Regions from separate parts of the Vreelandella sp. V005 genome, predicted to be linked through region 2. Evidence: predicted binding sites of a transcription regulator. Region 2 holds the regulator's gene; each other region holds the start of a gene.
The links. The regulator FliA, encoded in region 2, starts transcription of late flagellar genes. The targets are predictions, from matches to a motif close to CTAAAGTTNNNNNNNNNNCNGCCGATA.
Positions count from the first base shown of each region.

Region 1: the regulator FliA is predicted to act here: its motif matches at 2,886-2,912, upstream of ACUN8H_RS08670 (flagellin N-terminal helical domain-containing protein).
Region 3: the regulator FliA is predicted to act here: its motif matches at 2,698-2,724, upstream of ACUN8H_RS12655 (DUF4019 domain-containing protein).

Region 1 covers NZ_JBQXYA010000003.1:11,123-15,450, forward strand. Annotated here, with positions in the region: gene ACUN8H_RS08660 (flagellin N-terminal helical domain-containing protein) at 1-430, opposite strand, end outside; gene ACUN8H_RS08665 (flagellin N-terminal helical domain-containing protein) at 717-1,598, opposite strand; gene ACUN8H_RS08670 (flagellin N-terminal helical domain-containing protein) at 1,925-2,815, opposite strand; gene fliD (flagellar filament capping protein FliD) at 2,952-4,304, opposite strand.
Region 2 covers NZ_JBQXYA010000004.1:48,530-52,857, reverse strand. Annotated here, with positions in the region: gene ACUN8H_RS11320 (OmpA/MotB family protein) at 1-617, opposite strand, end outside; gene ACUN8H_RS11315 (motility protein A) at 623-1,441, opposite strand; gene ACUN8H_RS11310 (RNA polymerase sigma factor FliA) at 1,483-2,184, opposite strand; gene ACUN8H_RS11305 (flagellar protein FlhE) at 2,211-2,639, opposite strand; gene ACUN8H_RS11300 (hypothetical protein) at 2,665-3,258, opposite strand; gene flhF (flagellar biosynthesis protein FlhF) at 3,255-4,328, opposite strand, start outside.
Region 3 covers NZ_JBQXYA010000005.1:13,644-17,971, reverse strand. Annotated here, with positions in the region: gene ACUN8H_RS12675 (glutaminase) at 1-103, shown strand, start outside; gene ACUN8H_RS12670 (DUF1206 domain-containing protein) at 249-1,067, shown strand; gene ACUN8H_RS12665 (YqaA family protein) at 1,075-1,677, shown strand; gene ACUN8H_RS12660 (antibiotic biosynthesis monooxygenase family protein) at 1,713-2,030, opposite strand; gene ACUN8H_RS12655 (DUF4019 domain-containing protein) at 2,245-2,652, opposite strand; gene ACUN8H_RS12650 (class I SAM-dependent DNA methyltransferase) at 2,817-3,560, shown strand; gene ACUN8H_RS12645 (isochorismatase family protein) at 3,879-4,328, shown strand, end outside.

The DNA.
Region 1 (4,328 bases), on a different contig from region 2:
TTCCGCCACTAGCTACATTGAGCAGATTAGTACCGTTGAAGTTATTGCTACCCGCTACACGATCAATCTCAGCTAAGCGCTCATTGATTTCAGTTTCAATGGCCGCGCGGTCATCTGCGGTATTGGTGTCGTTGGCACCCTGTACTGCTAGTTCACGAATGCGCTGCAGGTTGTCGTTAACTTGGTCAAGACCGCCTTCCATGGTCTGCACCAGAGAGATGCCGTCGCTGGCGTTACGGCTAGCCTGATCCATACCTTTGATCTGGGCCGTCATCTTGTTGGCGATGGCCTGGCCAGCCGCATCGTCAGAGGCGCTATTGATGCGCAGACCTGAAGACAGGCGCTCTTGAGCTTTAGCTAGCGAGCTTTGAGCGTTAGATAGGTTATTCTGGCCAATCAGGGCGGTAATGTTAGTGTTGATGACAGACATGTGAGAGCTCCTCGATATTTGACTGGCCTGACGGCCTGCTTTGCGGCACTTGTGTTGCCGTTATTATAATTAACGGCTGACACGCCCGATTCTTTAGGGAAGATCGCTCTTTTTATGTAAAGTGCTGTAACTTATTTCGTTACTTTTCTGGTGGTATTAAATATGCATTTTTTAGCGGTAATCAAAAATGTCATCACTAATGGCGCTGATTACGAAAGTATTCTACATACAAAAACGGGGCCTGTTGGCCCCGTTATTACTTCTTTGGCATTACCGGTTAAAGGTATTAACCCAGCAGAGACAGCACCGACTGCGGCGTCTGATTAGCCTGCGCCAACATGGAAGTACCGGCCTGCTGAAGAATATTAGCGCGCGTCATGTTAGATACCTCCACCGCGTAGTCAGCATCTTCGATACGCGAGCGGGCTTCAGATAGGTTGGTAGATGTCGTCGCCAGGTTATCAATCACCGAATCAAAGCGATTCAGCGTAGCACCCAACGTTGCGCGGTTGGTGTCCAGAGTTTTAGTAGCGTTATCTACGGAATCAATCATGCTCTGGAAGGCTTGATGAGCACCACCGCTAGCAGCGCTTACAGCAGTAGAGTCAAACGTAGAGCCTGTAAGTGCAGCATTACCAGAAGCAAGTCCTAGCCCTGCAACTGTGGCATTAACGGTCTTCACGGTAATAACATCTTCAGCGTCAGTATTAGAGCCAACTTGAATGCTTAAGCTACTGCCAGCGCCAGAATCCAGATTCAACAAATTAGTGCCGTTAAAGTTATTGCTGCCAGCAACGCGATCAATTTCAGCCAAACGCTCATTGATTTCGGTTTCAATCGCTGCGCGATCATCTGCAGTGTTGGTGTCGTTGGCGCCCTGTACCGCTAGCTCACGAATACGCTGCAGGTTGTCGTTAACTTGGTCAAGGCCGCCTTCCATGGTCTGCACCAAAGAGATACCGTCACTAGCGTTACGACTAGCCTGATCCATGCCTTTAATCTGGGCCGTCATTTTGTTGGCAATGGCTTGACCAGCCGCATCGTCAGAGGCGCTGTTAATGCGTAGGCCAGAAGACAGACGCTCTTGCGCCTTAGCCAGCATGTCCTGAGATTTGGACAAGTTGTTCTGGCCGATCAAAGCAGTAATGTTAGTATTGATAACAGACATGTGAGTATCCTCGAAATTTAATTGGCCTGATGGCCTGCTTTGCGGCACATGCGTTGCCGTTATTATAATTAACGGCAAGCCAACCAATTTCTTGAGAAGAAAACCGCTTTTTTTATGTAAACTACTGTAACTTTCTAGCTACTTTTTTGCATCGCGTTAAGTATGCAGAGGACAATAGCCATTAAAGGTTTTGAATATACTCGCCTCCCTACGCAACGCTTGAATGTGGTGCGCCCTGCGCAACCTTTTCACAGCAACGCTCTTAAATGCAAAAAGACGGGGCCTAATGGCCCCGTCATCACTTCTTTTAAAACACTACCGAGATATTAGCCCAGCAGAGAGAGTACAGACTGCGGCGTTTGGTTAGCCTGTGCCAGCATGGAAGTACCGGCCTGCTGGAGAATATTAGCACGCGTCATATTGGACACTTCCACCGCGTAATCGGCATCTTCGATGCGCGAACGGGCCTCAGAAAGATTCGTAGAGGTTGTCGATAGGTTGTCGATTACCGAATCAAAGCGGTTCAGAGTCGCACCAAGAGTTGCGCGATTGGTATCCAACGTTTTAGTTGCGTCATCTACGGAGTTGATCAGGTTCTGGAATTCCTGATGTGTAGCGCCGCCTGATACATCTGCAACCACAAACTTACTATCAGCACCTACGGCCGCCGCTGTGCTACCAGACACAGTCGATGTTGTTTCAAGACCGAGACCAGTAACAGTGGCATTAATAGTATCAACTTCAATAACGTCATTGGTTGAGGTGTTGGAGCCAACCTGGATATTCAAAGTGGTTCCACCGCTGCTCAGCAGGTTAGTACCATTGAAGTTATTGCTACTAGCGACCCGGTCGATTTCTGCCAAACGCTCGTTAATCTCGGTAGTAATAGCGGCACGGTCGTCTTTGGTGTTGGTATCGTTGGCACCCTGTACCGCTAGCTCACGAATGCGCTGAAGGTTGTCATTTACTTGGTCAAGGCCGCCTTCCATAGTCTGTACTAGAGAGATACCGTCGCTGGCGTTACGGCTAGCCTGGTCCATGCCTTTAATTTGTGCCGACATTTTGTTGGCAATCGCTTGGCCAGCCGCATCGTCAGAGGCGCTGTTAATACGCAGACCAGAAGACAAACGTTCTTGCGCCTGAGCCAGCATGCCTTGAGACTTAGACAGGTTATTCTGGCCGATCAGGGCAGTAATGTTAGTGTTGATTACAGACATATGAGTGCTCCTCGAAATGTAACTGGCCTGGTGGCCTGTTTTGCGGCACTTGCGTTGCCGTTATTATAATTAACGGCAGGCCCACCAAGTTCTTTAGATAAAAACGCTCTTTTTTCTAAAAAATACTGTAAATAAATTAGTTACTCTTCTGCATAGAACCCAGCATATCGAATTGCTGAGAGAGGTAGCTGCTCATAGAGTTCATTTGCGCAATCAGGCCATCTAGCCCAGCAAACTGCTTACGGTAGCGTTCAGTACTCCGCTCAATACTCGCCTCCATACGAAGTTTGCGCTGATCCAGGCTATCAACCCGCTGCTCGGCGCTATTGACCGAACTTTGAATAATGCCGTCCTCTGCAGTGATCGCCTCAAGCGTTGCACTTAACCGCCCTGCGAAACCACCCTCTTCCGTTTCACCCGCAAAAAAGGCGGATAGCCCTTCAGGATTATTGGCGACTGCCTCATCCAACTTAGTTTCATCGACTTTTAAACGGCCGCGCTCATCAATGGCAATACCCAGCTGAGAAAGCCGTGAAATATCACCTGTACCAAGGTTATCGGTGATATCTCGGCGCAGACGATCTTCAATAGTGCGAACGGTGCGATCACCCACCAACTCGCCGGAGGTCTCGCCTTCACCGTTGTATGCGGTCATACGCTCAACGGTAGATTTCATTTCGTTGTAATTACTGACAAACGAATCAATCGCCTCTCGCAGTGACGCTTCATCACGCTCAATAACTAGGGTGACAGGGTTTGCAGAGGCCTCTGTAAGATCAAGCGTAACGCCCTGAATAGCCTCTTCAACGCGATTGGTTTTACTGGTAATGGCGATGCCATTAACATTTAATTCAGCATCCTGGCCTGCACGCACCGTGGCCGCGTCCATGGTTAGTGACGCTAGTCCAGAGAAACCGGTAAGCGAAGCGTCCTCTCCCGTCTCTTTGGAAGTCAGCGCTAAGCGGTACCCCGTGCCGTCGTTAACAAGGGAAGCCGTGACACCTGCTTCTTTATCCGCATTGATCTGGTCGCGGACGTCAGCAAGGGTACTGCCTGCGGCAATAGTGACGTCATAGCTTGTTTGTGTTGTGCCAGCACCAAAGTTAAGCGTCAGTGCCGTATCCGTTCCGGTTAGCTCTTGATCGAGCGCCACGCTATTAGAAGCAGCGCTGCCCGCGCGAGCCAGCTGCGTAACGGTAATTTCATAACGCCCCGCATTAGCGGTTTCGCCTGCAGTGGCCAACACGCCGTCGCCGGTTACCGTGCTTTTTTGCTGCATGAAAGAAGAGGGATCATTCAGCTTGGCAATAGAGGTTTGCACCCGATCCATTGCTGATTCAAGGCGCCCATAGGCAGAAATTTTGGTTTTCTGCGCACTCTGCTGCTCTAAAAGAGGGACAAGCTTTTGGCGTTCGGCCGCTTTAAGCTGATCCACCAAACCAGCAAGATCCAATCCAGAACCTACACCCAGTGCGGTAATTGAGGCCATTTGGTTCATTCCTTAAAAGTAGTA
Region 2 (4,328 bases):
CCATCCGCGGTTGCGTTCGGTTCCATGGGTTGGGTGTCAGCATAGCCGACGGCCCGCATACGAGAAATATTGAAACCTTGGCGCTCTAAATGCCGCACAACGGCAATCGCCCGCGCAGACGAGAGTTCCCAGTTGGAGGGGAAGCGTGCTGTCGCAATAGGCACGCTGTCGGTATGGCCTTCCACCGAAATCTGGCCGTCAAAACGAGCCAAAACATCCATCAGACTTTCAATCACGCCACGTCCCTGAGGTGTCAGTACGGCTTGGCCGCTGGGAAATAACAGGCTGGTATCAATCCGCAGCGTAACCCCTTCGCGCCCTTGCGACACGCTCACGCCGGGAATATCAAGCCCGGCATACTCGGGTTGCAGCCCATCGTGGCGAGGCTGTATGCCAGTGGCGAGGGAAGCTAGTGGTAGCGATGATACCGCGCTAGCCGAACGCATGAAAGCAGTATCAGCGCCCTCTCCGCCACCTGGCGGTGAGAGTGAAAGCAGTAGTACGAAGAGGGTAATGAGCAGCGTTAATACATCGAGATAGCTGGTTAACCACCCCTCATCCCCCTCGCCAGCCGTGACCGGGATTTCCAGCGCATGGCGTGTATCACGGTCTAACATGGTGGCTATCTCATCGCCGAACTAACCGACGTGTCAGGGCGTGGTTTAACGCTGTTATCACGAATCTCATCGTGGTAATTAGCCACAAACGAATGAAGGGTCTCTTCAATAAACGACGGCAGGCGGCGCTTAGTGATCAGTGAAATACCTTCTAGCACCATATTCATGGTTATCAGCCGCTCTTCGGTGCGGCGTTCAAGTTTCACTGCAATCGGTTTGAAAACGAGGTTGGCGAGTAAAATACCGTAGAACGTCGTCAGCAGCGCCACCGCCATGCGAGGGCCAATGACCTGCAGATCGCCTGCGTCCATGACTTCCAGCATATTGACTAGGCCGACCAGGGTACCGATCATGCCAAACGCAGGGGCATAGGTAGCCATGGTGCGAAATATTTGCGCCTCGGCATGCTCACGCGCTTTTAAGCGGGCAATTCGCCAGCGCAGCATGTCGAAAATTTCGTCCTCTTTGGTATTGGCAATTACTAGTTGGATACCGGTGCGTAAAAAGGGGTTGCGCGTATGCTCCAGCTCGCGCTCGACCGCACGCACATCGCCTTTAAACCATAGCCGCGACATGTCGACCAGCTCGCGGATATCGTCGCGCATATAAGTATTTTCGCGCCGGAACACCAACCCCACCAACCGCACTACACGCACTACTTCTTTCAGCGGGTAGCTAATAAACGTCGCCGCTAACGTCCCGGTCACTACGATGGCCAATCCCGGTAAATTGATAAAGCTTGCAGGGGACTCTGCGGTAAAAAAAAGCACACTTACCAACAGCAGTATGCTGGCAAATATGCCTATCAGCGTCGAAGGATTCATCCACGGCTCCTTGCCGGTCACAAGTGAGTTAACAGGCGGTGTTACGCCGAGTCGTGTAAGCGTGCGCGTAGACGACTGACGGCTTGACTGTGCAGTTGAGAAACGCGGGACTCCGTCACGCCCAACACAGCCCCGACTTCCTTGAGGTTGAGCTCTTCCTGGTAATACAGCGCCATGAGGAGTTTTTCACGTTCTGGCAGCGCTTCAATCGCGTCAATCAGCGTTTGCCGCTGCTGGCCGTCCAGCAGTTGTTCAAACGGTGAGTTGCTCGGTTCATTGTTGACCGGCTCACCACCATCGGCGACTAGCTCCTCAAACGGCAGCAGTTGACCACTGTTGGTATCGTTTAGGAGTTGCTGATACTCATTCAGTGGCATCTCAAGGTGATGGGCGATTTCGCTCTCTTCTGGTGCTCGACCCAGCTGTTGCTCTAACTGGCGAACGGCACTGTCCACTGCTCGCGCCGAACGGCGCACGCTGCGGGGCAGCCAATCGCGGGTGCGCAATTCATCCATCATCGCACCACGAATTCGTTGACTGGCAAACGTCGCAAAGGTCGCCCCCTGAGTAGCATCGAAGCGTCCGAGCGCCTCAAGCAGCCCGACCATCCCGGCTTGAATAAGATCGTCGAGCTCAATGCTGGCTGGCAAACGGACCTGAAGCGTCAAGGCCTGGCGTCGCACCAGTGGCATGTATTGCGTCAACAGCTCATTCTGTTTGATCCTGCCTTGTGCTGTGTACATCCTCTCGCCTCGCGGCTATACAGCCTTCACTGATAATTCACAATCATTTGCAGTCCCTGCACTCGAACCGGCCGCTGGCCTGGACGTAAGGCGAAGCGAAAATGCAACGGCGCTTCTGCCCTTTGACCGGCCAATGCGATGGTAGAACCCCGCATACCTGTTAGCGCAACACACTGCTCAGGATGGCACAACCAAGCGTTTAATAGCGCATTGGGAGGATAGTGGAACTGCCACTGAATACGGCCGAGTTGCCCTAAACGAAGATTTGCCGAGGCCGGTGGAGAGGTCTCCTGGCTAGCGCTTGCCCGGTCACTCATCGCCACCATTAGCCCAGGGAGCTGGGCGCTCCAGCTTCCGTTCGCCGCTTGGGCACTCTGCGTCATTCCTGACAGCCATAACCCTGTTAACAGTAACGCACTCAGCGACACTGCCTTTCTCAATGGCCAGCTTAGCATGCTTGTTCTCCTTGGCGGAGTCCACTCATCGTGCAAGTACCAGTAGCTCCATATTTAAGTAGTAATCAGCGGCGCCACGCAAGTTATCGAGCAATCCCTGGCGCGGCAAGTGCGGCTCGTGAAGCGCCAATAAACGACGCGGCCCGCCTCGTTCATGAAGCTCAAGCAACGTACGGTACATCGCAGCAAAAGCCTCGGCATCGCTACTGATCCACAGCGCCCAGCGGCTGTATTGATTGCGTAACTGAGCAAAATCAGCCGTGCCTGCCATCACGATGTGGATGTCCCAATCTTCTGGTTCACCGGCCCAACTGCGGCCTAATGTCGACCACTGGCCTAGCCGTGCTTTGACCTTATTGACCTGGGCGGCGCCACCACTCGGTAGGCCAACCACTACTAATGGCGTCTTAGTCTTCGGCTTGGGCGACGCTGGCGTCTCTGTTTCATCTATCCCTGCTTCGTCTATTGTGCTGGCCATCGGCACTAACAACGACGCACTTTGTTCTTTTACTGGCACATGCTCGGCAACCGCGATATCCATTGCCCCGTCAGCCTGCTGCTGTTGGCGCTGCAGGCTCGCCCACTTGCGCAGCCCTGAGGCTTGGTCTTGATCGCTCACACCACGCCCTCTCGACTGACACTACCTAGTTGGCGAATCGCATCTCGGGCCATAAACGCGTAAACCAGCGCATCGAGCATGCCGGTATCGCGACGCCGACGGCTGGTGCCCGACAAATTGAGCACGTCACCACGCAGTGTTTGTGCCTCTTCATCCTCAGCAACATCCAGATGCCCGGCGACGGCGGCTAGGCCGCTAGCCATGAGCAGGCGTACCTCGGCATTAACCTCACCGCTGTCAGCCTCTTTTAGCTGCTGCCATGCGCGGCGCGTCAAGGTGGCCAGCCCATCGCTTTGGAGTTGTGTCAGCAGTAACGAAAGTACCTCTGTTCCCAGCCGGGCAGGCGTCAGCCAATAGCGACGCGCGACTACTTTCGCGCTTTCCGGGTCACGTACTTCTCCATACCAGGCGAGTAGAGCTAGACCGGTAGCGTCATCTACTTCGGCATGGGCCGTCCAGAGCTGCATGGACTGCCCTCGAAAGCGTACGCCCACATGGTGAGTTAGCACACTGTCATTAAATAACTGACGAAGGGGCTGGCGCTCGTGATGAGAGACTATTCGATGACTGGAAGCCACTTGGCTGACCCAGGTCAAATGTTCGGTTTCTAGCCATGCCAGCGCCTCAGGCTCGGGCAGGCGAGGCAGTAAATGTACGGCGACACCGCTTGCTTGTGTCAGCGCCGCTAGGCGCGGTTGCCAGCCAGCTGGGTGGCGATGCTGCAGCCACGGTAGTGCCAGCCATGCACCCTCGGCATCCAGGCCAATATCGGGCATTGCCCAGTCACAGCCGCGCTCATTGCGGCGCGCCGACCATGCCATGCCCAGCGTTGTCTGCGCGGCGGGATAACGCGCGAGCAATGCATCCAAGCGCTCTTCCTGTAGACGGCTCGGTAGTGAGGCTAAATCCCACATTGCCTCCAGTTCTGCAAACCCGGTCACCCGCTGACGCAGCCGCGCCAGCAATGACGACAAGCGACGTCCTTGCCCCAGTACATCCCGCGACCAGCGTGGCATACCCATCGGCACGTCAGCACGTTGTGCCTGTTCGCGCTGCGGCGTTGCCGTGCT
Region 3 (4,328 bases), on a different contig from region 2:
GGTTTGGTCGCCGGGCCTGGATGCCTACGGCAACAGTTTACTGGGTACCCAGGCGCTTGAAATGTTTGTTCAGCGCACCGGATGGTCGGTATTTGGGCACTAACGCATACGACTTTGTACTCAATGCCCTTTTAAGCCCATGACACTGGACAATAGCACAGCACACGCACAGTATGGGCCGCCGATGCGCTCTGCATCAGCTAACTTGCATAGGGATTCGCAACGCCACCATTCGTCAGGAGGACACCATGGCCAACACTATGAAAAACCCCGACCATCGCGATGCCATTACCGTTTTAGCCCGCATGGGATACGCCTCCCGAGGCATTGTGTATGTATTGGTGGGCGGCCTTGCGGCACTGGCAGTCTTTGGGCAAGGCGGTCAAACCGAAGGCAGCCGAGGGGCATTAGAAAGAGTCCTCGTAGCACCTTTTGGGAAAGTACTCTTAGGCATCATCGCTATTGGCTTGATCGGTTACTCGATTTGGCGAACCATTCAGGCAGTTAAAGATGCTGATCACCATGGCACGGACGTTAAAGGTATCGCCATTCGTGCAGGTTTATTGGTCAGCGCCATTACGCATATTCTGTTGGCCTTTTTTGCCGCTAGCCTTATTTTCCAGTTTGGCGGTTCTTCGGGTGGTTCCGGCGGTGATTCACAGAGCATGATCGGCTGGTTGATGCAACAGCCTTTCGGGCGTTGGCTGGTAGGCGGTGTCGGCTTAGCCATGATTGGCGCCGGTATCGCTCATGCGGTTAAAGGTTATAAGGCCAAGTTTCATAAACACTTCGCCATGCCAGCCCATACGCAAAAATGGGCTTACCCCGTCTGCCGTTTTGGGTTAGTGATTCGTGGCGTTGTCTTTGTCATTTTAGGGTGCCTCTTTCTAATTGCGGCCTACCATTTTAATCCGGACCAAGCAGGTGGTACGGGTGAAGTCTTTAGCACACTGCGAAACCAAGTTTATGGCCAGTGGCTGCTGGCAATTGTTGCTATCGGCCTATTCGCGTTTGGCCTTTACAGCCTGCTAGCGGCTGTTTATCGCCGCATTAATCCTAAAATGTAGCGAACCAATGGCCATCACAACCAAGCGAACCAGAGTGTGGTTTGAGCGTATCAATGGCTCTAAAAATATGCTGTGGTTACTCGGCACCCTCTCGTTTCTTGAAACCATCATTTTACCCATTCCGATCGAATTGGTGTTGATCCCGTTGATGGCTGCCAATAAACAGCGTATCTGGCTACTGGCGACAGTGACGACAGCAGGCTGCCTTATTGCATCGCTGGTCGGCTACGGCGTGGGCATGCTGCTTTTTCAGTCGATTGGCACTTGGTTTATCGAGTTTATGGGGATGCAAAACAGCTACCAAGCGTTCCAGACTTTTTTTGAGCAGTATGGTTTTATTGCCATCCTCTGTATCGGGATACTGCCTATCCCGTTTCAAGTCGCGATGATTACCGCAGGGCTCTCAGGCTACCCTATTTTGCTCTTCGTGCTAGCAGCGTTAATGGCACGCGGTGTGCGTTATTTTGGCCTTGCTTGGCTCGTTCACCGCTTTGGCCATCGGGTATTGGTGCTCTGGAAACGACACGCCTTGGTCACCAGCTTGGTAGCCGGGGTGTTTGTATTAATGTTAGCGCTGGGAATGCAGGCCTTGGCGACGCTGATTGTTTAATGAGCGTAATAGCAATGAGGTAAGCTAACACAAGCCTAGATACCGTAATCTCGCTCCACCTTAGCAATGCGGGTCTTGAAGTGCTGGTACCACTGCTTGTGGCCTAAACGCTGGGCGTGCAGATGTTCCGCGTGGGCTTTCCATGCTTTGATGGCGGCAAGGTCGGACCAATAGGACACCGTTACGCCGACCTCATTACGGGCTGACTCGACGCCTAAAAACCCAGGTTGCTGGGCAGCAAGTTCGACCATCCTGGCAGCCATGGCGTCGTAGCCATCGTCTACATCGGTGCGTAATGAGGTAAAAATAACTGCGTAGTAAGGCGGCTCAGGGGTAGCGGCGATAAGGGACATGGCGTCTCTGAATTCTTAGGTCAGTGTGCTGTAAAGCATATCCCATGAAATAAAAAATGTATTCAGCGCACAAACTGCCAAAGATCGCTGAGCGTCTTACTTTCAGCGGTTAAACACCGAATTATGGCGTCATCCGATGGTTGGCTAACGCTTAAAACTTTAAAGCCTGCATGATGCTTTATCAGGCTTTAGGCTGACGTTTGAAGGATGTGCGTTAATTGATGTAGTAGCCGCTTACCCGCCAAGCGCCCTCTTCTAAATGCGGCGTGATGGTTTCAGTAATTTGTGGCTTGTTTTCAAACTGGGTCTGGAACGTAAACACCGCATAGTCACCAATAGGTGCCCCAGGCATGGACGTCTCAAGAATGACGCGGACTCGCCGCCGCGACTCAACCGCTCCAAAGTCACGCCGGGCAGCATTGACCGTACGGGCCAGCATACTGGAGGAAAGGGGCACCTGCAGTATGCTGGAAGAGGTTTCCCAAGCTTGCTCAAACTGGCCGCTATCGATGGCTTCCAGCCACGCCAGCACCGCTGCTTCAGCTTCATCGGTCTGTGAATGCGCGCTAGCAGAGAAAAAGTACAGCAGGATAGCAGCAATAAGCGGCATTAATTTTGGCATGGCTAACTCTTAGGCAGTTCAAGGCATTCGTGCGTCTTAATTAATTATCGGACGCGCGCGCTTTTTCTTTAGCGTTAATCCTGCCCATGGCCAACGCTTCTCAAACTTATGCCGCTCGTTTACTATGCGCCACCCAATCTCTCCAGCCCCACCTTTAGGCAACTATGTCCGTCAACGCACTCTATACCGACCTTTCAGGCTACTACGACTTGATGTGTGTCGATATCGACTATCAAGCGCAAAGCAACGCCATTCGTCGTTTTCATCAGCTTTTCGGTAACGACGGCACCACTCATTTGGATCTCGCCTGCGGTACCGGCCCCCACGTGCGCCACTTTATTGATTTTGGCTACGCCAGTGCCGGGCTGGATATCAACCAGCCGATGCTGGATATCGCCGCGACGCGCTGCCCAGAGGCACACTTTTCGTTGCAGGATATGAGCAGCTTTGAAGTCAGCGAGCCGCTGGATTTAATCACCTGTTTTTTATACTCGATTCATTACAGCGACGGGATTGAGAAGCTAGATGGGTGTATGTCAAGCGCGCATCGCGCGCTCAAGTCTGGCGGAATTTTCTGTTTTAACGCGGTTGATAAAGACAAAATCGATAACGGCTTATCGGTTAAACACAGCGCCAAACAAGCAGACGATACATTCACGTTCCGCTCGGGCTGGCACTACAGTGGGCAGGGTGAAAAGCAGTCGCTTAGGCTAAGCATTGAAAAAGCCAACGCGGAAGGAACACAGCTATGGAGCGACGAACACCCCATGGTAGCGGTGAGCTTTGCAAAACTAAACACCCTACTGACGCCTTACTTCGAGGTTCATGTGTTTGAACATAACTACGAGACAATCATTCCATGGGATAACACCTCAGGAAACGCTATTTTTGTCTGTGTGAAGAAATAAACCCTACTTGCTCATGCAAATCACCCTCCGCCGTGCTGCCCGTTAGGCTCTGTCTGAAAACTGGCTGCGCTCGACCATACGGCGTTAAAAATCGGCTCGTGCGCGAGTCCGATCAAAGTACTCATTTACAACACGTAAACTCCGTCTTTTCGCCGATTTTTGCCTTGTCTGGCCTTCGCTCTCCGACTTTTCAGACAAAGCCTAGAATACATTGGCCACACATGGCCGAAATTGCCCCCTTTATGACCGGTCAACGCGTCGTTGGCAGAATGCGTAATAGCTAATCTGTAACCTCACTTCAACACAATGAGATTAGCCATGAACCAGCCTAAAACCGCATTGTTATTAATTGATGTTCAAGCCTCCTTTCCAGCCCGTGATTACTGGGTAGAGTCACTGGCTCAGGCGTGGCGCCCCAAGCAGCGTGCGGTGCTAAACGCAGCCCAGTCCAACGATATACCGGTTGTGCGAATTCTGCATGAAGCACCTGGCAGCCAAGGGGCTTTCGACCCTGATGGTGGCCTCATTCGTCCGCTTGATGACTTTAACGATGAAGTAGCGGAGACCTTCCATAAACGTGCGCATAACGCGTTCAGCGATACCTCACTAGAAAGCTGGTTACAGGAACGAGGCATTGAACGGCTGGCGATTAGCGGTATTCGTACCGAGCAATGCTGCGAAACCACCGCACGCGTGGCGTCGGATTTAGGGTTTAGCGTCGACTTTATCAGCGATGCTACCCTAACGTTTCCCATGACACGCCACGGC